2 regions of the Pseudoalteromonas sp. SWN29 genome follow, and region 1 is predicted to be linked to the other one. Evidence: predicted binding sites of a transcription regulator. Region 1 holds the regulator's gene; the other holds the start of a gene.
The links. The regulator NrdR, encoded in region 1, represses ribonucleotide reductase genes. The targets are predictions, from matches to a motif close to AAACACNANATNTNGTGTTT.

Region 1 (11,800 bases):
GCATATCGAACTAATCGCTTCAGAAAACTACTGTAGCCCACGCGTACTAGAAGCGCAGGGTTCACAGCTTACAAACAAATACGCAGAAGGTTACCCTGGCAAACGTTATTATGGCGGTTGTGAGCATGTAGATGTTGTTGAGCAATTAGCAATTGACCGTGCTAACGAATTATTTGGTTCTGACTATGCTAACGTACAGCCACATGCTGGTTCGCAAGCAAATGCTGCTGTTTTTCTAGCATTATTAGACGCTGGCGATACTGTACTGGGTATGAGCTTAGCTCATGGTGGTCACTTAACTCACGGTTCTCACGTAAGCTTCTCTGGTAAGCTTTACAATGCAATCCAATACGGACTAGATGAAGCAACAGGCGAAATTGATTACGCACAAGTTGAAGCGCTAGCACTTGAGCACAAACCAAAAATGATCATTGGTGGTTTCTCAGCGTACTCAGGTATTGTTGATTGGGCTAAGTTCCGTGAAATTGCTGATAAAGTAGGTGCTTACCTGTTTGTTGATATGGCTCACGTTGCCGGCTTAATTGCGGCAGGCGTTTACCCAAGCCCAGTTCCTCATGCACACGTTGTAACAACAACTACGCATAAAACACTTGCAGGCCCTCGTGGTGGTTTAATTATTTCTGCATGTGGCGACGAAGCTATTTACAAAAAGCTTAACAGCGCTGTTTTCCCTGGTGGCCAAGGCGGTCCTTTATGTCATGTTATTGCAGCAAAAGCAGTGGCATTTAAAGAAGCACTTCAACCAGAGTTTAAAGTATACCAAACACAAGTTGTTAAAAACGCAAAAGCAATGGTTGCAGTTATGCAAGAACGTGGCTACAAAATCGTATCTGACAAAACTGAAAACCACTTATTTTTACTTGATTTAATCGATAAAGATATCACTGGTAAAGATGCGGACGCTGCCCTAGGCAACGCTAACATTACAGTTAACAAAAACTCTGTACCAAACGATCCACGTTCACCGTTTGTTACTTCTGGTTTGCGTATTGGTTCACCTGCAATCACTCGTCGTGGCTTTAAAGAAGCTGAGTCTAAAGAACTAGCTGGCTGGATTTGTGACGTACTAGATAACATCACTGATGAATCTGTACAGGCGCAAGTTAAAGAAAAAGTTAAAGCAATTTGTGCAAAATTACCTGTATACGCTTAATTGCATAAGCAGTAGTAATTTAGATCACAACTGTTTAGTTTTTTGCTAAGATAAAAGGCCGCTATTTAGCGGTCTTTTTTGTTTTAAAACGGAAGTACCGAGTTATGCATTGTCCATTTTGTACCGCAAAAGATACTAAAGTAATTGACTCACGCCTTGTAGGCGGAGGCCATCAAGTTCGCAGACGTCGTGAATGTAACGATTGCCACGAGCGCTTTACTACATTTGAAGGCGCTGAACTGGTTATGCCTCGCGTTGTTAAGCAAGATGGCAGCCGGGAACCGTTTAACGAAGATAAGCTTTTAAATGGCTTAAATCGCGCACTCGAAAAACGCCCAGTGAGTACCGAGCAAGTAGATGAAGTTGTAAATATAATAAAATCACAACTACGCGCAACGGGTGAGCGAGAAATTTCAAGCCATTTGGTGGGTGAATGTATTATGGAAGCACTTAAAAAACTCGATAAAGTAGCGTACGTAAGATTTGCTTCTGTTTATCGTTCGTTTGAAGACATACGCGAATTTGGCGAAGAAATTGCCCGTTTAGGGGAGTAACAATGCAAAGCCAAACTATTTTTACCGAACATGACGAAATGTATATGGCACGCGCCATAGAACTTGCCAAAAAAGGGCGGTTTACTACCACGCCTAATCCTAATGTTGGCTGTGTATTAGTTAAAAATAACCAAATAATTGGTGAGGGTTTTCATCAGTTAGCAGGGCAAGGTCACGCTGAAGTCAATGCGCTAGCAATAGCTGGCGATAATGCACAAGGTGCAACTGCTTATGTAACGCTCGAGCCTTGCAGTCATTATGGACGTACGCCACCGTGCGCTGAAGGCTTAAAAGCCGCAGGGGTGATAAAAGTGATTGCCGCAATGGTTGATACAAATCCACAAGTTGCAGGTAAAGGTCTTAAAATACTGAGCGATGCCGGTATTGACGTTGCTTATGGGTTACTTGAATCGCAAGCTCGTGCATTAAATTTAGGTTTTTTTAAGCGAATGGAGCAAGGCTTACCTTATGTGACCTGTAAAATGGCAGCAAGCATAGATGGTAAAACAGCGCTTAAAAATGGGAAAAGTAAGTGGATCACAAGTCCCGCTGCTCGCCAAGACGTACAATTATACCGAGCGCAAAGCTGCGCTATTTTAACCGGTGCCGATACCGTGTTAGTAGACGATGCTAAACTTAATGTACGACCAAGCGAGTTGCCTTGCACGCTACCTACCGATTTACCGCTTCGCCAGCCCGTGCGTGTTATAATTGATTCACAGAATCGTTTAACGCCCAATCTTGCTTTATTTAAAATCCAAAGTGATGTAATAATATTTACGAATAAGGTTGATAAATCACTGCAATGGCCGCATTTTGTAAAGCATATTGAAGTAAGTGAAAGTAACGGTAAAGTTGATTTACAGGCTGTTTTAGAAAAGCTTGGGCAACTGCAGTTTAATAATGTTTGGCTTGAGAGCGGAGCAACACTTGCTGGTAAAATGACAGAGCTTAATTTAGTTGACGAGTTTGTTTTTTATTTGGCGCCTAAATTAATGGGCCATGATGCAAACAGTTTAGTTAATTTTTCTGAATTGACGAGTATGCAAAACACCGTTGATTTAACATTTAATGAATGTGCGCGCATTGGTGACGATTTACGTATCACCGCGTTAAAAGCTCATTAAAACCACTTAATAAAAAAGAGTAGCGCTATGTTTACTGGAATAATAGAAGCCACAGGCAAAATTGCTTTATTACAAAAAAAACAGGGCGACTTAGCTATTCGCATTCAAAGTACTGACCTTGATATGGAAGACGTAAAGCTAGGCGACAGCATTGCAACCAATGGCGTTTGCTTAACCGTAGTTGATAAACATATTGACGGCTTTAGTGCTGATTTATCTACCGAGACGATTGGTTTAACCGGTTTTGCTCACTATGCTTTAGGGCAAACGGTTAATCTTGAAAAAGCCATGCAACCGGTTTCGCGTTTGGGCGGTCATTTAGTATCTGGCCATGTTGATGGCATTGCGACTATCACAAGTATTACAGCAAACGCTAGAGCAACAGAATATTGGCTTACAACCGACGAAAATTTAATGAAATACATTCCGTACAAAGGTTCGGTATGTATTGATGGTATAAGCCTGACAGTAAACGCTGTAGAAGGTAATAAATTCAAATTAACAATTGTCCCACATACGAGTGAGCAAACCACAATTGCTCATTTTAAAGTAGGTACTCAAGTTAATTTAGAAGTCGATCAAATTGCACGTTATTTAGAGCGCCTTATAAAAGGTGCAGAGCAACCAACGGGCTCTGATATTTCGATGAGCTTACTCGCAAAAGCGGGTTTTATTAAATAACGAAACTGATAACTTACACGAGCAAATTTATGAATTTACACAGCGCACAAGAAATCATCGATGATATTAAAGCCGGTAAAATGGTTATTTTAATGGATGATGAAGATAGAGAAAATGAAGGCGATTTAATAATAGCTGCTGAGCATATTAGCGCACAAGCGATTAACTTCATGGCGACTCATGGCCGTGGTTTAATTTGTTTAACTATGACGCAAGATCGTTGCGAGCAACTTGATTTACCGTTAATGGTTAAAAACAATGGTGCTGCATTTTCGACTAACTTTACAATGTCGATAGAAGCATCAAAAGGTGTTACAACCGGTATTTCTGCTGCTGATAGAGCGCGTACAGTGCAAGCGGCTATAGCAAAAGGCGCAGTTCCAACTGATATTGTTCAGCCTGGTCATATTTTTCCAATTATGGCACAACCTGGTGGCGTATTAACTCGCGCAGGACACACTGAAGCTGGCTGTGATTTAGCACGTTTAGCTGGGCTTGAAGCATCATCTGTTATTGTTGAAATACTCAATGCTGACGGCACCATGGCGCGTCGCCCTGATTTAGAAGTTTTTGCGAAAGAGCATGATATTAAAATTGGTACTATTGCTGATTTAATTGAATACCGTAACTTAAATGAAACGACAATTGAGCAAGTTGCAAAATGTAAGTTGCCTACTGTTCACGGTGAGTTTGATTTAATGACTTACAAAGACACAATTGACGGCCAATTACATTACGTATTGCTTAATGGCGACATAAAAGAGCAAGAGCCGACAAATGTACGTGTACATTTGCAAAGCACTTTTAACGATATCCTACTTTCAGACAGAAGTGCTGACCGCAGCTGGGGCCTTTCTGAAGCAATGGCCTATATTGCTAAAAATGAAGGTGCTTTAGTTATTTTAGGTAAGCAAGAAAGCACTGAAGAGTTAGAGGCAACTGTAAAAGCATTTGCAGCAGCTGATGCGGGCGAAAGCGTTACGCCACGTAAATTCAAAGGTACATCTCGTACTGTAGGCGTAGGTTCGCAAATACTTGCCGATCTGGGAATTAAACAGATGCGTTTAATGAGTCGTCCTAAAAAGTATCATGCACTTTCGGGCTTTCATTTAGAAGTTGTTGATTACATTGAGCCACAATAAGCATCACGCTTAAACTAGGCTATTATTTTATTTTTATGGTATGATGCGCAGCAATTTTTGCGCAATCGCAACCGCTTGAACTTATTTTTAGGGTTATCAAATGAAAATTATTGAAGGTAGTAAGTATGCTCCTGGCAAAAAGTTTGCCATTGTCATTTCTCGTTTTAATGACTTTATTGGCAGCAGCCTCCTTGCAGGTGCTGTTGATGAGCTAAAACGCACTGGTGGCGTATCTGATGACGACATTACCGTTGTTTATGTACCAGGCGCGGTAGAATTACCTTTAGCGGCTAAACGCGTTGCGGCAAAAAAAGAGTATGATGCAATCATCGCATTAGGCGTAGTGATCAGAGGTGGTACACCACACTTTGACCTAGTTGCTGGCGAATCAAACAAAGGTCTTGCGCAAGTATCACTTGAGTATGATATCCCGGTTGCATTTGGCGTATTAACCACAGAAAGCATTGAACAAGCAATTGAGCGTGCTGGCACCAAAATGGGCAATAAAGGCGGCGAAGCTGCTTTAGGCGCGCTTGAAATGGTTAATGTGTTAGATAAAATTTAAGTTTAAGGAATTTTTGTGAAACCAGCAGCAAGACGTAAAGCACGTATCTTAGCACTCCAAGCCGTTTATTCTTGGCAAATAAGTGGCAATTTAATTGCCGATATCGAACAACAAATGTTGATCGAAACAGACGTTACTAAAATTGATGTTGAATACTTTAAAGATTTAGCGACGGGTGTTGCTGTAAATTATAAGCAACTAGACGAAGCTGTATCACCACATTTAACACGTCCGTTTAATGACTTAGATATGGTTGAGCGCGCAATTTTACGTTTAAGCAGCTATGAGCTTAAGTTCCGTGAAGATGTACCTTATAAAGTTGCTATCAACGAAGGTATTGAGCTGGCCAAAATATTTGGCGCTGAAGACAGCCATAAATTTGTAAACGGTGTACTTGATAAAGCTGTTAAGCATTTACGCAAGTAAGTAAACCGTTAAAGAGGAGAGCCGGCATAGGCCGGCTTTTTTGTGTATGAAGGAATTTGAATTAATTAACCGCTACTTTAAAGGTCGCGGGATCACCCGTCGTGATGTAAACCTAGGTATAGGGGATGATTGCGCTTTAGTAACCGTTCCACAAAACTGCCAACTTGCCGTTACAACAGACACTCTTGTTGCTGGCGTACACTTTTTTGATGATATTTCTCCTCGTGCATTAGGTCACAGAGCGCTTGCTGTTAATTTAAGTGACTTAGCGGCAATGGGCGCTGAGCCAACGTGGGTTTCAGTTGCGTTAACCTTGCCAAGTATTGACCCACAGTGGATTGAAGAGTTTACTGAAGGCATGCATGAAATTGCAGAATACTTTAATGTGCAAATCATTGGTGGCGATACCACGCAAGGCCCATTAACTATTACTATTTGTGCAAAAGGGACTGTGCCCGAAGGTACTGCACTTCGTCGTAGTGGCGCAAAAGTGGGTGATTGGATTTATGTTACGGGTCCGCTTGGTGACGCTGGACTTGCAATTGAGTCTCGCAAACAAGATATAAGTATTGAGCCTGAGCACTTAAAGTACTTAAATAAACGCTTTGACTTTCCAACACCACGAGTTGCTGCAGGGCAGGTGTTACGAGGCCTTGCATCATCGGCTATTGATGTATCGGACGGTTTAATCGCTGATTTAAGCCATATACTTGATATGTCGCAAGTAAATGCAGTGGTCAATATTGAAAGTATTCCGACTTCAGACGCAATGAAAGCAAGCCTTGATTTTAATCAGCAACTTCCATTTATTCTAAGTTACGGTGATGATTACGAATTAATTTTTACTGTACCTGATAGTAATAAAAGTATGCTAGATATAAAACTGCGTCAATATGGTGTAGATGCAACATGCATAGGCCAAATTAAGAGTGGCGATGGCCAAATTGAACTTTTACACAACGGTGAAAAGTTTGATTTTAAGCAGCAAGGTTTTGAGCACTTTGCAAAGGAGCTGGTTTGAACAATAACCGAAAGTTTAATTTAAAGCGTCCACACCAGTTTTTTGGTTTGGGTTTTGGTACTGGGCTTGCGCCTAAAGCGCCTGGTACATTTGGCACTTTTGCTGCACTGCCATTCATTTTTATGACTATGTATTATCCGCTATGGCTGCAAATTGTATTTGCTGTAGTGATCAGCATATTTGGTATATGGGCGTGTGGTAAAACGGCTGATGATTTAGGCGTGCATGACCATCCTGCTATTGTATGGGATGAAGTGGCAGGTTATTACATTACCATGATTGGCGCAGCACTTAGCTGGCAAACATTACTCGTTGGCTTTTTGTTATTTCGCTTTTTTGATATAGCAAAACCTGGCCCAATCCGTATGCTAGACAAGCGAGTGCATGGCGGTTTAGGTATAATGGCCGACGATATACTGGCGGGTATTTTTTCGCTTATATGTTTACAAGCGTTAATAAAAGCGGGTTTATTACCCTTTTAATTTTTATATTTGATTTGTTTAACTAGGTGGCAGCAATATGATGCGATTTTTACTGGTTTGTGTACTTATGTTGTGCGCGACGCCAAGTTGGGCTTCAATTACTGATTACGTAGTTAAGCAATGGAATATAAAAGATGGTTTGCCATCACAGTCGCTTAAAAGCGTAGTACAAGACCAGCAAGGATATATGTGGCTTGGTACTCAATTTGGTTTAAGTCGTTTTGATGGTACAACATTTACAAACTACAACACGCAAAATAGCCCATTTTTGCCTAGTAACGCTGTTAATAAGCTTTTAGTCGATTCTAGTGGCTTGTTATGGGTAGGCACTAAAAGTGGCTTGGTAGTTATTAACCCTGCCACATTTGCAGCACAAGAATTTAATATTAAAGGTCCTGTAAGAGATATTCTTGAGGACTCTAAAGGCAGTATATGGATTGCGGCCAACGGCTTATACTATGTAGATAGAGGGCAAGTTGATTTACGCACTGAAGTAAATGGTCCCCTACCTATTGTAAATGCTACAGTAATTACCCAAATTGTGGGCTCTGTTAGCCAAATGGCACTCTCTCCTGAAGGTATTTGGCTGGTTAACGATCGTCATTTATTACGCCTTACAAAAAATTCATCAGATTTTTCTAAACTACGTTTAGAGCTTACCGCTAAAATATCGTTACCAGAGCGCTTAGCGCAAACCATAGTGCACGATTTATCATTCTTAAACGGTAATTTGTATATAGCCTCTGAGCTAGGTGCATACTTTTTAGATTTAGATGACGAACTAAGACCTTTTCCTTTACCTAATGCAAATAACTCAGCCGTTTATAAGTTTATGAGTGATACCGATGGTGGCTTATGGGTTTCGACTTATGGACGTTTATTATTCAGAGATAAAACCGGTGAGTGGCAGTGGGTTGAGCCTAGCCAGCTTGATCAAAGTATATGGTTTGCTGATATTTTTAGAGATGATAAAAATAACGTTTGGTTAGCAAGTTTTAGTGAAGGTTTATGGCTTGCTCATGAAGGGCGAGTGGAAAGGCATTCTGCGGTTTCAGATATGACCGAATCTGTTATGGCTATCAGTCAAGCTCCTGATGGAAAACTGTGGGTTGCTAACAAAAGCGGCATCGGTTATTTCGATTTAGATAAAAGTTTTATTAATTTAGTCCCAAGTAGTAAATATGGGTACGCGTCAGTACACGATCTACAATTTGATGGTGAACGATTATATATAGCTACAGGACGTGGATTATTTGTTTTTGAAAACAAGACACTTTATACCGTTCCAGGTCGAGCACTTCGCGATAATCCGGTATTTGCAATAAGTCGCTCTAGTAAAGGCGGGTTTTGGATTGGCACCGGACGCGGTTTATATCGATTAAACTATGCTGGTTTAACGCCTTTTGCTTATAACGCATTTTTAGGTAGTAAGTTTATTACCTACGTGTTGGATAAAACAAACTTTGGTGTAATTGGTACTAGTAAAGGCGCATATTATTTTACAGACCGTGGCATTGAAAAAATTGGCGACCAAACAACACTTGAAAGCGCATACGTAACTAGCGTGCTACATATAGATGGCGTGGGTATTTTAATCGGCTCTCTTAACGATGGGCTTTTTTACAGAAGTACGCAAGGGCAATGGCGTCAACTCGATGCAGCTAATGGTTTACCGTATGGTTCTATATTTAGCCTAGAATATGATGAAAAGTTAAAGCATGTTTGGGTAAGCACCATGAAAGGTGTTTACAGAATGCCTGTAGAGCAATTTAAAACAGAGATAAAAAGCTTAAAAGTAGAAGAAGTAATTTCATCTTTTGACCGTCAACTCGATGGTAAAGCAAATCAATGTTGTAGTGGACTTGGGCATGATGCGGTAGCAGACACCGGTAATTCTATTTGGTACCCAAGCTTACAAGGTGTTGTTGAAATACCTAAAAATGTAGAGCTATTTGGTGTGCTTGCATTAAAGCCAACAATAGAAACAATAACAACACCACTTCGTCATTTAACCACCGCTGCGCTTGGTAAAAAACCATCATTAGAAACAGACGAGCGTGATATAACGCTAACTTACACAGCTATTGATTACTATGCACCAAACAGTATTGAATTTAGATATAAACTAAGTGGCTTAGATAGTGACTGGCGCTATGCTAATACGCGACGTGAAGCTATTTATACTAACTTGCCTCCAGGCTCGTTTTTGTTTCAATTAGAAGCGAAGCGCCAAGGTGAAGATTGGACTAAAGCGCAAGAAGTAGAATACGGTTTTGTAGTGCCTGAGCGCTTTGACGAAACTATTTACTTTAGGCTTTTAATTACCAGTGGCTTTATTTTGCTTTTTTATCTCATTTTTTGGGTATTTAGAGCGCAAGAGCGTAGAAAACAAGAAGCATTAGAGGGCTTGATCACCGAGCGTACCTTAGAGCTTCGTCAAGCTAATGATAAATTAGGGCAAGTGAATTCACAGCTTAAATTAGTTAGTCACTCAGATGAGCTAACGGGGCTGCGTAGCCGCCGCTTTTTGTTTGATCAACTTCCAAAAGATATTGAACACTTTCAACGTAATTCACAATCGCTGCAGGCACAAGGCAAGTCACTGGTGCTGGTAATTATTAACTTTGATAATTTCAGCCGTATCAATGATGCCTATGGCCCAATTGCAGGTGATAGCTGCTTACAGCAAATGGCTGCATTATTAAATTCGCGTACGCAGGGCTCTGACTATGTGGCACGTTGGAGTGGTGATGAGTTTTTACTATTATTACGTGATTTTAAATGCAATAAAATAGACAGCTATGCTTCAGATCTTTGTAAAGTAATAGCGGCTAATTTATTCCAATTACCAAATGGAAAAACAACTAATATCACGGCATCAATTGGTTGGTCATTTTATCCATTACCACTTTTGGGTGGGCAGGTAATTAGCTGGGAAACATCTATTAACCTAGCTGATATTTCACTACACCAAGTTAAAAAGCGCGGTGGTGATGGTGTTGCAAATATTACGTTTGATGATCAGCTTGATGCATTTGAGTTTGAACAAAATTCTAACGTTGATCAACAATTAGGTATTTTACAAAGCAATGGCCTAGCTGATATTAAAGTGTGGATGCGCTGATCAGCAATATTTGATATTAAAAAAGGAGCCTAGGCTCCTTTTTTAATATGCTCAACTTTAGATGTATAGGAAGTTAATTAATAAACGCTTTAATAGCGGTTAATATTCCTTGCTCGCCTAACCCCATTTCATCGTGCATTTCATCTTGGGTGCCGTGTTTAATAAACTCATCAGGAATACCTAAGTTAAGGATATTAATATCAGCTTTTTGCGTTGCTAAGAATTCGTTAACTGCAGAGCCGGCACCGCCAGCAATCGCATTATCTTCAAGCGTAACAATTACATCGTGGCTAGTTGCAAGCTCATTTAAAAGTGCGGTATCAAGTGGTTTAATAAAACGCATATTAACAAGCGTTGCATCTAATTCATCTGCAGCAAGCTGTGCATTTTCAAGTAATGTACCGAACGATAAAATGGCAATTTTACTGCCGTTCTTAATTGTATCTGCCTTACCTATTTCAAGCAGTTGCATAGTGCTTTCAATGTCTGCAGTACCTGCACTACCGCGAGGGTAACGAACAGCAACTGGGCAATTTGCTTTATAGCCGGTGTACAGCATTTGACGGCACTCGTTGGTATCGCTTGGTGCCATAATTACCATATTTGGAATGCAGCGCATAAAGCTTAAATCGTACGCACCTTGGTGAGTTTCACCATCGGCTCCCACAATACCAGCGCGGTCAATGGCAAATAATACAGGTAAGTTTTGCAGTGCAACATCATGTATTAATTGGTCATACGCACGTTGTAAAAAGCTTGAGTAAATAGCAACAACAGGTTTTAAACCTTCACAGGCAAAGCCAGCAGCTAAAGTAACCGCATGCTGCTCAGCAATGGCCACATCAAAGTATTGATCTGGAAACTCTTTAGAAAAACGTACCATGCCTGAACCTTCGCGCATTGCAGGCGTGATAGCCATTAACTTGCTGTCTTGTTCGGCCATATCACATAACCAATCGCCGAATACTTTTGAAAAAGTAGCAGCACTAGGTTTAGATTTAGGTAGGCTAGTTGTGCTCGGATCGAATTTTGGTACACCATGATAGCCAATAGGATCGGCTTCAGCCGGTTTATAGCCCTTACCTTTTTGCGTTTTTATATGTAAAAGCTGTGGGCCTTTTAAATTACGCATATTACGTAATGTATCTACAAGCATGTTTACATCGTGACCATCAATGGGACCAATGTAATTTAGGCCTAATTCTTCAAAGAAGGTACCCGGGATCATCATGCCTTTAATGTGCTCTTCCATTTTACTGGCAAGTTGCTTTACCGGAGGCACTCCTGAGAGTAACTTTTTACTACCTTCACGAATGTTAGTATAAAAGCTACCTGATAAAATTCGAGCAAAGTGATTTGTTAATGCGCCAACATTTTCAGAAATCGACATTTCGTTATCATTTAAAATAATAAGCATGTCTGATTTTACATCACCTAAATGATTCATCGCTTCAAATGCCATGCCTGCGGTTATAGCTCCGTCACCAATAATGGCTACAGACTT
Region 2 (11,800 bases), on a different contig from region 1:
CCCCGATGGTTGTTATGGCAGATGCCGACCTTGATGAGGCTGTTGAAGGTGCGCTTTGGGGTCGCTTTGCTAACTGCGGGCAAGTATGTACCTGTGTTGAGCGTTTATATGTTCAAGAGTCTGTGTACGATGCATTTATGGCTAAATTTATACCAGCAGTAAAAGCACTTCGTGTTGGGGATCCTATGAACCCAGATACACAAATGGGGCCTAAATGTAATCAACGTGAAATAGACAACATTGACCACATTGTTCAACAAAGTATTCAACAAGGCGCTTCTGTCGCCACTGGTGGTAAAGTTGCTTCTGTTGAGGGTTTCGAAGGTGGTTGTTGGTACGAACCAACGTTACTTGTAGACGTTAAGCAAGATAACATTGCAGTACACGAAGAAACTTTTGGCCCAGTACTCCCTATTGTAAAAGTTAAAGATATGGACCAAGCAATACAGTACTGTAACGACAGTATTTATGGCTTAAGCGCCTATATATTCACTCAAAACTTTTTTGATATTAATAAAGCTATTAACGAATTAGAAGTGGGTGAGGTATATATTAACCGTGGTATGGGTGAGCAGCATCAAGGTTTTCATAATGGCTGGAAACAAAGTGGTTTTGGCGGTGAAGACGGTAAGTTTGGTTTAGAGCAATATCTAGAAAAGAAAACCGTTTACTTAAAAGAAAAATAATATAATTAAACAACAATCTCCCTGGGTCGTTGATTTATAAATAACAAAGCCGATAATTTATTATCGGCTTTTTATTTTGTTCATAAATTATTTTAAATTTATGCTTATGTCACCATTAGGCTTGCAGCAGCACAGGAGTATTTCGCCTTCGCGCACAAACGCCAGTGGCTCTTCGTTATACTCGACGTTACCTGACACTAACGTTGCTCTACAGGCGCCGCAGTAACCTTCGCGGCATTGGAATGCAACGTCTATTTTCATTGATTCTAAGCACTGTAAAACAGAAGGGCAGCCAGTGGTAAATTCTATACACTGGCTGTTTTCTGCAAGCGTTATGCTTGCAGTAGACTTGTCACTCATTATAAATCAAAGTCACCAAATTCAGAGGCATCTACTTGCGAGTCGATTTGACCAACAAGGTATGAGCTAATTTCTGCTTCTTGTGGTGCTACTTGCACGTTATCAGACACTAACCATGAATTGATCCATGGGATAGGGTTACTGTTATTTTCAAACTGTGCTGGTAAGCCAATAGCGGTCATACGTGCGTTAGTAATGTACTCAACGTACTGACATAAAATATGCTTGTTTAGACCAATCATAGAACCATCTTTAAATAGGTACTCTGCCCATTCTTTTTCTTGCTCTGCGGCTTCTACAAACATTTTAATAGCTTCGTCGCGGCACTGAGCTGCAACAATTGCCATTTCTGGGTCGTCTTTACCGTCTTGCATAATATTTAAAATATGCTGAGTACCCGAAAGATGAAGTGCTTCATCACGCGCAATAAGCTTAATGATTTTAGCGTTACCTTCCATTAATTCACGCTCAGCAAACGCAAACGAACACGCAAAGCTTACATAAAAACGAATGGCTTCAAGAATATTTACCGACATCATGGCAAGGTAAAGTTTCTTTTTAAGTTCGAACAAATTAACGATCACTGTTTTGCCGTTAATTTCATGCTTGCCTTCACCGTAAAGGTTGTAAAGCGATACTGAATTAATTAAGTCATCATAGTATGTGGTTACAGCATCGGCGCGTTCGCTGATTTTATCGTTGCTAACTATGTCATCAAAAATAAGTTCAGGGGCTTGTGTAACATTACGAATAATATGCGTGTACGAGCGGCTGTGAATCGTTTCACTAAATGCCCACGTTTCTATCCATGTTTCAAGCTCTGGTAACGATACTATAGGAAGTAGGGCAACGTTAGGTGAACGACCTTGTACGCTATCAAGCAAAGTTTGATATTTTAAGTTACTTAAAAATATATGCTTTTCGTGATCTGGTAATGCTTGAAAGTCTAAACGGTCTTTGCTTACATCTACTTCTTCAGGACGCCAAAAGAAAGACAGTTGCTTTTCGATTAACTTTTCAAAAATTGGGTATTTTTGTTGGTCATAACGAGATACGTTAACAGTTTGGCCAAAAAACATTGGCTCTAGCATTTGGTTATTATGGTTTCGGCTAAATGTAGTATAAGACATGTTTATCACTCAAAAAACTATCAGAAAAAGCGGGCTAAATGCCCGCTTAAAATAAAAATTAATAACTATATTTTACACGCGCCGCCTTCACAATCATCATCTTCCACTTCTGGAGTATCTTCTTGCATATCTGAGGCACCATCGCGAGTGTTGTGGTAGTACAAGGTTTTAACACCCAGTTTGTACGCTGTTAGTAAGTCTTTTAATAAGACTTGCATAGGTACTTTACCGCCTTCGAATTTATTTGGATCATAATTTGTGTTTGCCGATATAGTTTGGTCAACAAATTTCTGCATTATGCCCACAAGTTGTAGGTAACCATCGTTTGATGGAATATCCCATAATAACTCGTAGTTATTCTTTAAACGTTCGTACTCAGGCACTACTTGTTTCAAAATACCGTCTTTACTTGCTTTAACGCTAATGTGACCACGTGGTGGCTCAATACCATTTGTTGCGTTAGAGATTTGCGACGATGTTTCTGAAGGCATTAACGCACTTAGTGTTGAGTTACGCATGCCGTGCTCTTTAATGCTGGCACGTAATGTATCCCAATCAAGGTGAAGTGGTTCATCACAAATTTTATCTAAGTCACGTTTGTACGTATCTGTTGGCATAATGCCCTGTGAATACGTTGTTTCGTTAAACTTAGGACATGCACCACGTTCTTTAGCAAGCTCGTTTGATGCTTTCATTAGGTAGTACTGAATCGCTTCAAACGTTTTGTGAGTCAGTGCATTTGCGCTGCCATCTGAGTAACGCTTACCGTTTTTAGCTAAGTAGTATGCGTAGTTAATTACGCCTATGCCTAGTGTACGACGACCCATAGTCGCATTTTTTGCAGCCGGTACTGGGTAGTCTTGGAAATCAAGTAAGTTATCAAGTGCGCGCACTGCAAGTTCAGCTAGCTCTTCAAGCTCGTCTAGTGACTCAATGGCACCTAAGTTAAACGCAGACAGTGTACAAAGGGCAATTTCGCCTTCTTCGTCGTTTACGTTGCTTAGTGGCTTAGTTGGCAATGCAATTTCTAAACATAAGTTAGATTGGCGAATAGGCGCAACTTTAGCAATGAACGGGCTGTGTGTATTACAGTGGTCCACATTTTGTAAATAAATACGACCTGTACTTGCACGCTCTTGTGCAAACATAGAGAAAAGCTCAATCGCTTTAATACGCTTTTTACGAATAGATTCGTCTTGTTCATATTTTACGTAAAGCGCATCAAATTCTTCTTGGTCTTCAAAAAATGCATCGTAAAGGCCTGGCACGTCTGATGGGCTAAATAACGTAATGTAATCGTCTTTAATTAAACGAGAGTACATTAATTTATTAAACTGTACGCCGTAATCAAGGTGGCGAACACGGTTGTCATCTACACCACGGTTATTTTTAAGCACAAGTAGGTTCTCTACTTCTAGGTGCCAAAGCGGGTAAAACAATGTTGCTGCGCCGCCACGTACACCACCTTGTGAACAGCTTTTAACAGCTGTTTGAAAGTGCTTATAAAAAGGAATACAACCTGTGTGGTACGCTTCGCCGTTACGAATGTGGCTACCTAGCGCACGAATACGACCTGCGTTAATACCAATGCCCGCACGTTGTGATACGTATTTAACAATCGCAGACGATGTAGCATTAATTGAATCAAGGCTGTCGCCACACTCAATTAATACACATGAGCTAAACTGGCGAGTAGGCGTACGTACACCTGCCATAATAGGCGTAGGTAATGATATTTTAAATAACGAGACTGCATCATAAAAACGCTTAATGTAAGAAACGCGTGTTTCACGTGGGTAGTCAGAGAATAAGCTTGCCGCGACTAAAATATATAAAAACTGTGCACTTTCGTAAATCTCACCCGATACACGGTTTTGAACAAGGTATTTACCTTCAAGCTGTTTTACAGCCGCGTAGCTAAAATTAAGATCGCGAGAATGATCGAGGTATGCATCAAGCTCGTCTAACTCTTGCTCAGTGTAATCTACAAGTAAGTGAGCGTCGTAGCGTTTATCTTCAACCATTTTTGTTACATGGTTAAATAAACGTGGTGGCTCAAATTGGCCGTACGCTTTTTTACGTAAATGGAATACAGCTAAACGTGCCGCTAGGTATTGGTAATCAGGCGATTCTTTTGAAATTTGATCTGCAGCAGCTTTAATAATGGTTTCGTGTATGTCTTTAGTACGAATACCGTCGTAAAACTGAATGTGTGATTTTAATTCAACTTGCGAAACCGATACGTTTTTTAAACCTTCGGCGGCCCATTCAATAACGCGATGGATCTTATCAAGATCAAGAGGCTCTTTACGCCCGTCACGTTTGCTTACAGATAACTGTTGGTTCATTTGCCTGTATTCCTTGGGAATTATGTATTTTGACCAATGCGTCATACCTCGCAATGGCAAGGTAAGTACTCATTTATTATAAGTTTCACCGTAATGGCGAATTTAATTGAATAACATTTGGCCACAATATCTGGTGTTGTTCAATTTAGAGATCACAAGATAGTGTGGTCTGAGTTGTTTTGCAAGGGACATAATTGCCCCTATATGTGGATAACTTTGGGATAACGCATTTGTGTTAGTAGACACTCACCTTCGAACAATCATTTAAGTTAGAATATGCAAAAATCAACTAATGATCTGCTAAATTTACGCATTTTAAAAATAAATTTTGACTGCTTTTTTTATCGACAAGCTTTGTGTGAAAACTAACACAATCACAATATATAGTGTTTAATAATTAACATGGCACTATATATGGTTAAAACCATCAATTGGACTTTGCCAGTTAAAATCAGCATTCCAGCTGTTGGCTTTATCAATACTTGGTATATAACCCCAAAGTGCCGTTGCAGTGTGCATACCTGCCGCTTTGCCTGCTTGTATGTCACGCTGTGCATCACCAATGTACAAACAACGGTTTGGTTTTACCCCCATAAGCTTTGCACAATGTAGCAGTGGTAGCGGTGATGGTTTGGCCTCAGCGAAGGTATCGCCACTTATTACTACACTGGCGTTTTTTAAAGCGGGGATAGCAGCCACTAAAGGCTCGGTCAAAAAGCCAGGTTTGTTAGTCATGATCCCCCATTTGATCTTTTTTTGATCAAGGGCGATAAGTAACGATTCAACTCCAGAGAAGCAATGCGTGTGTTTTGCTATGTTTGCAGCGTACTCGTCAACTAATTGCTTAATCAGCTCGCTTTGGGGTTGTTTAGCCCATAACTCTTTAAAACCAGCCTCTAATAGCGCACCTGCGCCGTTAGATGCTGCAGGGCGGTATACATCACTACTAACAGGTGTGATTTTATTACTTATAAGCACTGCGTTTAAAGCGGCGCCTAAATCATCAGCGGTATCGAGCAGGGTGCCGTCTAAATCAAATAAAAATGCATCGTACTCAATAAGAGGCAGTGGGGCTTGAGAGCTAGCCATTAAGCTAACTTCTCAAAATAAAGTATGTAATTTACGCTAACGTCGTTATTAAGCGTATATTGCTTTGATAGTGGGTTATAAGAAAGCCCTGTACTTGCACGTACTTTTAAACCCGCTTGCTCCGCCCATACAATAAGTTGCGCAGGTTTTATAAACTTTTTATGGTCATGTGTACCTTCAGGTACCATTTTCAACAGCTTTTCGGCGCCAACAATCGCGTATAAATATGCTTTAGGGGTTTTGTTCAGGGTTGAAAAAAACACGTCTGCACCTGGTTTGGCAAGTGCAGCTACAGCATGAATGATAGAAGCTGGGTCGGGTACGTGCTCAAGCATTTCCATACACGTTATTACATCAAAGCGCTCAGGGTACTGCGATGCAAACTCTTCGGCAGGTACTTTTATGTAATCTACATTTACGCCTGTCTCTAAACTATGCAATTTAGCAACAGTTAAAGGCTCTTGCCCCATATCGATACCGGTTACTTTAGCACCCATACGCGCCATGCTTTGGCTTAAAATGCCGCCACCACAGCCAACATCGAGTGTTTCTTTATCGAATAAGCCTTGCGTTTTGTTTGCTATAAAATCTAAACGTAACGGGTTAATTTCGTGAAGAGGTTTGAATTCTCCGTCTAGGTCCCACCAACGCTCTGCGATGGCTTCAAATTTTGCTATTTCTGCGTGATCTACATTTTGATGTTCGGTCATAAAATACTTCCTCGTCAATCTGAGGCCATTATATAGGGCTAAATTGATAAATCGCAAAGTTTTGCGCCTGTAAATTGAAATTAATTGTGATAGCATGGCTATTAGTAATAATAACAAATACTCTTAATACCCAATACCGGGTTGTTGAGAGCTGATACTGAAGGAATGTGATATCAAATGACTGATCTCGCCAATGAAATTCTGCCAGTCAATATTGAAGACGAGTTAAAAAACTCCTACTTAGATTACGCAATGAGCGTAATAGTAGGACGTGCATTACCAGACGTACGTGACGGTTTAAAACCTGTTCACCGCCGCGTTTTGTTTGCAATGAACGAGCTTAGTAATGACTGGAACAAGCCTTACAAAAAATCGGCCCGTGTGGTCGGTGACGTAATCGGTAAATACCACCCACACGGCGACAGTGCAGTTTATGACACGATAGTTCGTATGGCTCAGCCATTCTCACTACGTTATATGCTTGTAGATGGCCAAGGTAACTTCGGTTCGGTTGATGGTGATTCAGCAGCGGCAATGCGTTATACAGAAGTACGTATGGCAAAAATGTCGCATGAGTTATTAGCCGATCTTGAAAAAGAAACGGTTGATTTCGTTCCTAACTACGATGGCACAGAGTTCATCCCTGATGTTTTACCAACGAAAGTTCCTAATTTATTAGTGAATGGTTCGTCGGGTATTGCAGTAGGCATGGCTACAAACATTCCACCACATAACTTAACTGAAGTTGTGAACGGGTGTTTGGCACTTATTCAAAATCCTGATTTAACTATTTTAGAGTTAATGGATTATATCCCTGGTCCTGATTTCCCAACGGCTGCAATTATCAACGGTAAGAAGGGCATCGAACAAGCCTACTTAACTGGCCGTGGTAAAGTGTACATGCGTGCACGCGCCGACGTCGAAACCGATGAAAAAACAGGCCGTGAAACAATCATCGTTCACGAAATTCCTTATCAAGTTAACAAAGCTCGCCTAATTGAAAAAATTGCTGAGCTGGTTAAAGATAAGAAAATTGAAGGTATTAGCGCGCTACGAGATGAATCAGATAAAGACGGTATGCGTATCGTTATTGAGATCAAACGTGGTGACGTAGGCGAAGTTATTCTAAATAACTTATATTCACAAACTCAGTTACAAACTGTGTTTGGTATGAATATGGTTGCTTTAATTAATAACCAACCTAAGTGTTTTAATTTAAAAGAAATGCTTGAAGAGTTTATTATTCACCGTCGTGAAGTAGTAACTCGTCGTACCGTGTTTGATTTACGCAAAGCCCGCGACCGTGCACACACGCTTGAAGGCTTAGCGATTGCACTTGCAAACATTGACCCAATTATCGAGCTTATTCGTAAATCTCCTACACCTGCTGAAGCTAAAATTGCTTTAACAGCGCGTCCGTGGGAACTAGGTCATGTACAAGGCATGCTTGAGAAAGCGGGTGAAGATAATGTAGCTCGTCCTGATTGGTTAGCCGCTGATTTAGGTATTCGTGATGGTCAATATTATATTTCTGAGCAACAAGCTCAAGCAATATTAGATTTACGTTTACACAAGCTGACTGGTCTTGAACACGAAAAAATTATAAGTGAATACCAAACCTTATTAGATTTAATTGCTGATCTTTTATATATTTTGGCTACGCCTGAGCGTTTAATGGAAGTTATTCGTGACGAACTAGTAGAAATTAAAGAGCAATATGGCGATGAGCGTCGTACAGAAATTAACGCCGCAGCTCACGATATAAGCTTAGAAGATTTAATTACTGAAGAAAACGTTGTAGTAACGCTTTCTCACGAAGGTTATGTGAAGTATCAGGCATTGTCTGATTACGAAGCGCAGCGTCGTGGTGGTAAAGGTAAGTCAGCAACGAAGATGAAAGATGAAGATTTCATTGAACGTCTGTTAGTTGCAAATACACACGATACTATTTTATGTTTCTCTACGGCCGGTCGTTTATATTGGCTTAAAGTGTATCAGTTACCACTAGCAAGTCGTGCAGCGCGCGGCAAGCCAATTGTTAACTTGTTACCACTTGAAGCTGATGAACGTATTACAGCTATATTGCCAGTACGCGAGTACGCAGAAGATAAATACATCTTTATGGCAACTGCATTTGGTACTGTTAAGAAAACACCATTAACGGCTTACAGTCGTCAACGTGCAAGCGGTATTATTGCTGTTAACTTAAATGATGGCGATAGCTTAATTGGTGTTGATATTACCGATGGTAGCAACGAAATTATGTTGTTCACTGATGCTGGTAAAGTAGTACGCTTTAAAGAAGCTGAAGAAACAACCGTTGTTGATGAAAACGGTAACCCAGTACTTGATGAAGAAGGCAACCCTGAGATTCGTTTCAAAGGTGTTCGTCCAATGGGTCGTACTGCTACAGGTGTTCGTGGTATTAAAATGCCAGACGAGCAACGCGTAGTATCGTTAATTGTACCAAAAACTGACGGTGCTATTCTAACAGTAACTGAAAATGGTTACGGTAAACGTACACAGCTTGAAGATTATCCATCTAAGAGTCGTGCAACACAAGGTGTTGTATCTATCAAGGTGAGTGAACGTAACGGTGCTGTTGTTGGTGCTGTGCAAGTTGATGACAACGATGAAATAATGATTATTTCTAATCGTGGTACCTTAGTACGAACTCGCGTTAATGAAGTTTCTACGGTTGGACGTAACACGCAAGGTGTTATTTTGATCAGAACTATTGACGGAGAGCAAGTAGTTGGTTTACAACGTATAGAAGAGATTGAAGTTACTGAGAGTGACTTAATTGATATCGAAGACGTTGAAACAGTTGATACGGTTATTGAAGAAGTAGTGGATGACAATCCTCCTTCTGAATAATTGAAATTGAAAAAGCGGCTTTAGCCGCTTTTTTTTATGTTGTTGAATAAAACTAATACAGCTTGTTTGCAGTGCGATCAGGCTTGAAATTTTTAATTACTGGAATGAGGCAAAGGTAATGAGTAAATATAATTTTTGTGCGGGACCGGCTATGCTTCCGCAAGCGGTGATGAAAAAAGCGCAAAAAGAGTTCCTAGATTGGCAAGGTTTGGGTGTTTCTGTGATGGAAATAAGCCATCGTAGTAAAGAGTTTTTAACGGTTACTGCAAAATGTGAAGCTAGCCTTCGCCGCTTAATGAATATTAGTGATGAGTTTGAAGTGTTGTTTATGCATGGTGGTGGCCGAGGACAATTTAGTGCTGTACCGCTAAACTTACACCAAGAAGGTAAAACCGCTTTTTATTGCGAAAATGGCGTATGGTCAAAAAGTGCGAGAGATGAAGCGAGTAAATTCACTCAAACGACTTTTACCGATATACGTAATGATGCTGATGGCGAGTTTTCTATTAAAGCGGTTGCTGACTGGGATTTACCAGCAGATGCAGCGTATATCCACTATTGCCCTAACGAGACCGTTGATGGCTTAGAGATTTTTGATGTACCTAGCCACCCAACAGCACCAATTGTTGCAGACATGTCGTCAACTATTTTATCGCGCGAAATAGACGTTAATAAATTTGATTTAATTTATGCCGGTGCACAAAAGAATATTGGCCCATCGGGTATATCAATCGTTATTGTACGTAAAACATTACTAGAGCGTGAAGGTTTAGCAAAACCTGGTATTTTAGATTACGCACTTGAAGCAAAGCAGGGCAGTATGTTTAATACCCCACCGACTTTTGCTTGGTATTTAGCGGCTGAAGTATTTGAATGGCTTGAAAGCAATGGTGGTGTAAAAACCATGGAAGCACAAAATATTGCTAAAGCAGATTTACTGTATGATTTTATCGATAACTCTGATTTTTATTCAAATATTGTTGCTAAGCATTGTCGCTCACGTATGAATGTTCCTTTTTGGTTGAATGATGAAAGCTTAAATAGCAAATTTGTTGCTCAATCTAACGAAGCGGGTTTACTTGCTTTGGAAGGTCACCGAATAGTGGGCGGTATGCGCGCCAGCATTTACAACGCAATGCCACTTGAAGGTGTTCAAGCACTAGTTGACTTTATGGCTGCCTTTGCAAAGGAAAATAGCTAATGGAGCAACTTCGTTTAGAGCCCATTTCTCGTGTAAACGGCACAGTTACCTTACCTGGGTCAAAAAGTTTATCAAACCGTATTTTATTATTAGCAGCGCTTGCTAGTGGTACTACTGTTGTAGAGAACTTACTTGATAGTGATGATATTCGTCATATGTTGGGTGCTCTGAAGCTTTTAGGTGTAAATGTGACACTTAATGAAGAACGCACTGTAGCCACTGTAGAGGGTGTTGGTGGTGTGTTTAAAACACCAAGTGAACCATTGTTTTTAGGTAATGCAGGCACTGCCTACCGACCTCTAACCGCTGTACTTGCTGCTGTAAGTGGTGAGTACGAGCTAATAGGCGAGCCGCGTATGGAAGAGCGTCCAATAGGGCACTTAGTTGATGCTCTACAAACGCTGGGTGGCGATGTTACCTATACAAAACATAAAGATTATCCACCACTTAAAATCGTAGGCGGCCAAATCAACGGCGGTGAAGTTGAAATTGACGGCAGTATTTCAAGTCAATTTTTAACTGCCTTGTTAATGGCAGCACCTTTATTTAACGGCGATACACATATAACTATTAAGGGTACTTTAGTATCTAAACCTTATATTGATATTACGTTAGGTGTTATGGCGCGCTTTGGTATTGATGTTGAGCACAGTGACTATGCAACTTTTAACGTTAAAGGTGGTCAACAGTATCAATCAATCGAGCGTATTATGGTTGAAGGTGATGCTTCATCGGCTTCTTATTTCGTTGCAGCCGCAGCGATTGCCGGTGGCGAGATAGAAATTAAAGGTGTTGGCGCTAAATCGGTTCAAGGTGATATTGGCTTTGCTAAAGTCATGGAGCAGGTTGGCGCTAAAATTGATTGGTATGATGAGCGTTTAGTTGTTCGCAAAGGCGAGCTTAATGGCGTAGATATAGATGCGAATGCAATTCCTGATGCAGCAATGACACTGGCAACAGTTGCTTTGTTTGCTAAAGGTAAAACCGCTATTCGTAATATTTATAACTGGCGCGTTAAAGAAACAGACCGTTTGTACGCAATGGCAACTGAGCTTAGAAAAGTAGGCGCTGAAGTTGTAGAGGGTGAGGATTTTATAGAAATCACTCCACCTGAACATTTTAATGATGTTGCTATAGATACTTACGACGATCACCGTATAGCTATGTGTTTTGCTATGGTTGCCGTAGGCGGAAAGCCAATAACGATTAATGATCCAAAATGTACTTATAAAACATTTCCTACATTTTTCAATGTTTTAGCATCAGTCAGTGAATAAGCTATTTAGAAGTAATTACAAAAGTTACACACTAATAGCAGATATATTTTAATAACTGACGTATAATGTCGCGGTTTATTTAGGTGTGCATTGCAGGAGGTTTTAAATGCAGGCGTTATTAA

Region 2: nrdA (class 1a ribonucleoside-diphosphate reductase subunit alpha) is a predicted target of NrdR. The motif match lies at 4,644-4,663, and genes of this name have one in related genera.

What each region holds. Positions count from the first base shown of each region.
Region 1 covers NZ_JADYXE010000037.1:28,696-40,495, forward strand. The annotation lists gene glyA (serine hydroxymethyltransferase) at 1-1,174, shown strand, start outside; gene nrdR (transcriptional regulator NrdR) at 1,279-1,728, shown strand; gene ribD (bifunctional diaminohydroxyphosphoribosylaminopyrimidine deaminase/5-amino-6-(5-phosphoribosylamino)uracil reductase RibD) at 1,731-2,855, shown strand; gene I6F53_RS14320 (riboflavin synthase) at 2,883-3,536, shown strand; gene ribBA (bifunctional 3,4-dihydroxy-2-butanone-4-phosphate synthase/GTP cyclohydrolase II) at 3,566-4,678, shown strand; gene ribH (6,7-dimethyl-8-ribityllumazine synthase) at 4,779-5,243, shown strand; gene nusB (transcription antitermination factor NusB) at 5,259-5,669, shown strand; gene thiL (thiamine-phosphate kinase) at 5,716-6,690, shown strand; gene I6F53_RS14345 (phosphatidylglycerophosphatase A family protein) at 6,687-7,172, shown strand; gene I6F53_RS14350 (ligand-binding sensor domain-containing diguanylate cyclase) at 7,210-10,296, shown strand; gene dxs (1-deoxy-D-xylulose-5-phosphate synthase) at 10,370-11,800, opposite strand, start outside.
Region 2 covers NZ_JADYXE010000002.1:142,102-153,901, forward strand. The annotation lists gene aldA (aldehyde dehydrogenase) at 1-686, shown strand, start outside; gene yfaE (class I ribonucleotide reductase maintenance protein YfaE) at 774-1,046, opposite strand; gene nrdB (class Ia ribonucleoside-diphosphate reductase subunit beta) at 1,046-2,176, opposite strand; gene nrdA (class 1a ribonucleoside-diphosphate reductase subunit alpha) at 2,242-4,524, opposite strand; gene I6F53_RS01330 (HAD family hydrolase) at 4,933-5,613, opposite strand; gene ubiG (bifunctional 2-polyprenyl-6-hydroxyphenol methylase/3-demethylubiquinol 3-O-methyltransferase UbiG) at 5,613-6,323, opposite strand; gene gyrA (DNA topoisomerase (ATP-hydrolyzing) subunit A) at 6,501-9,200, shown strand; gene serC (3-phosphoserine/phosphohydroxythreonine transaminase) at 9,319-10,401, shown strand; gene aroA (3-phosphoshikimate 1-carboxyvinyltransferase) at 10,401-11,678, shown strand; gene cmk ((d)CMP kinase) at 11,785-11,800, shown strand, end outside.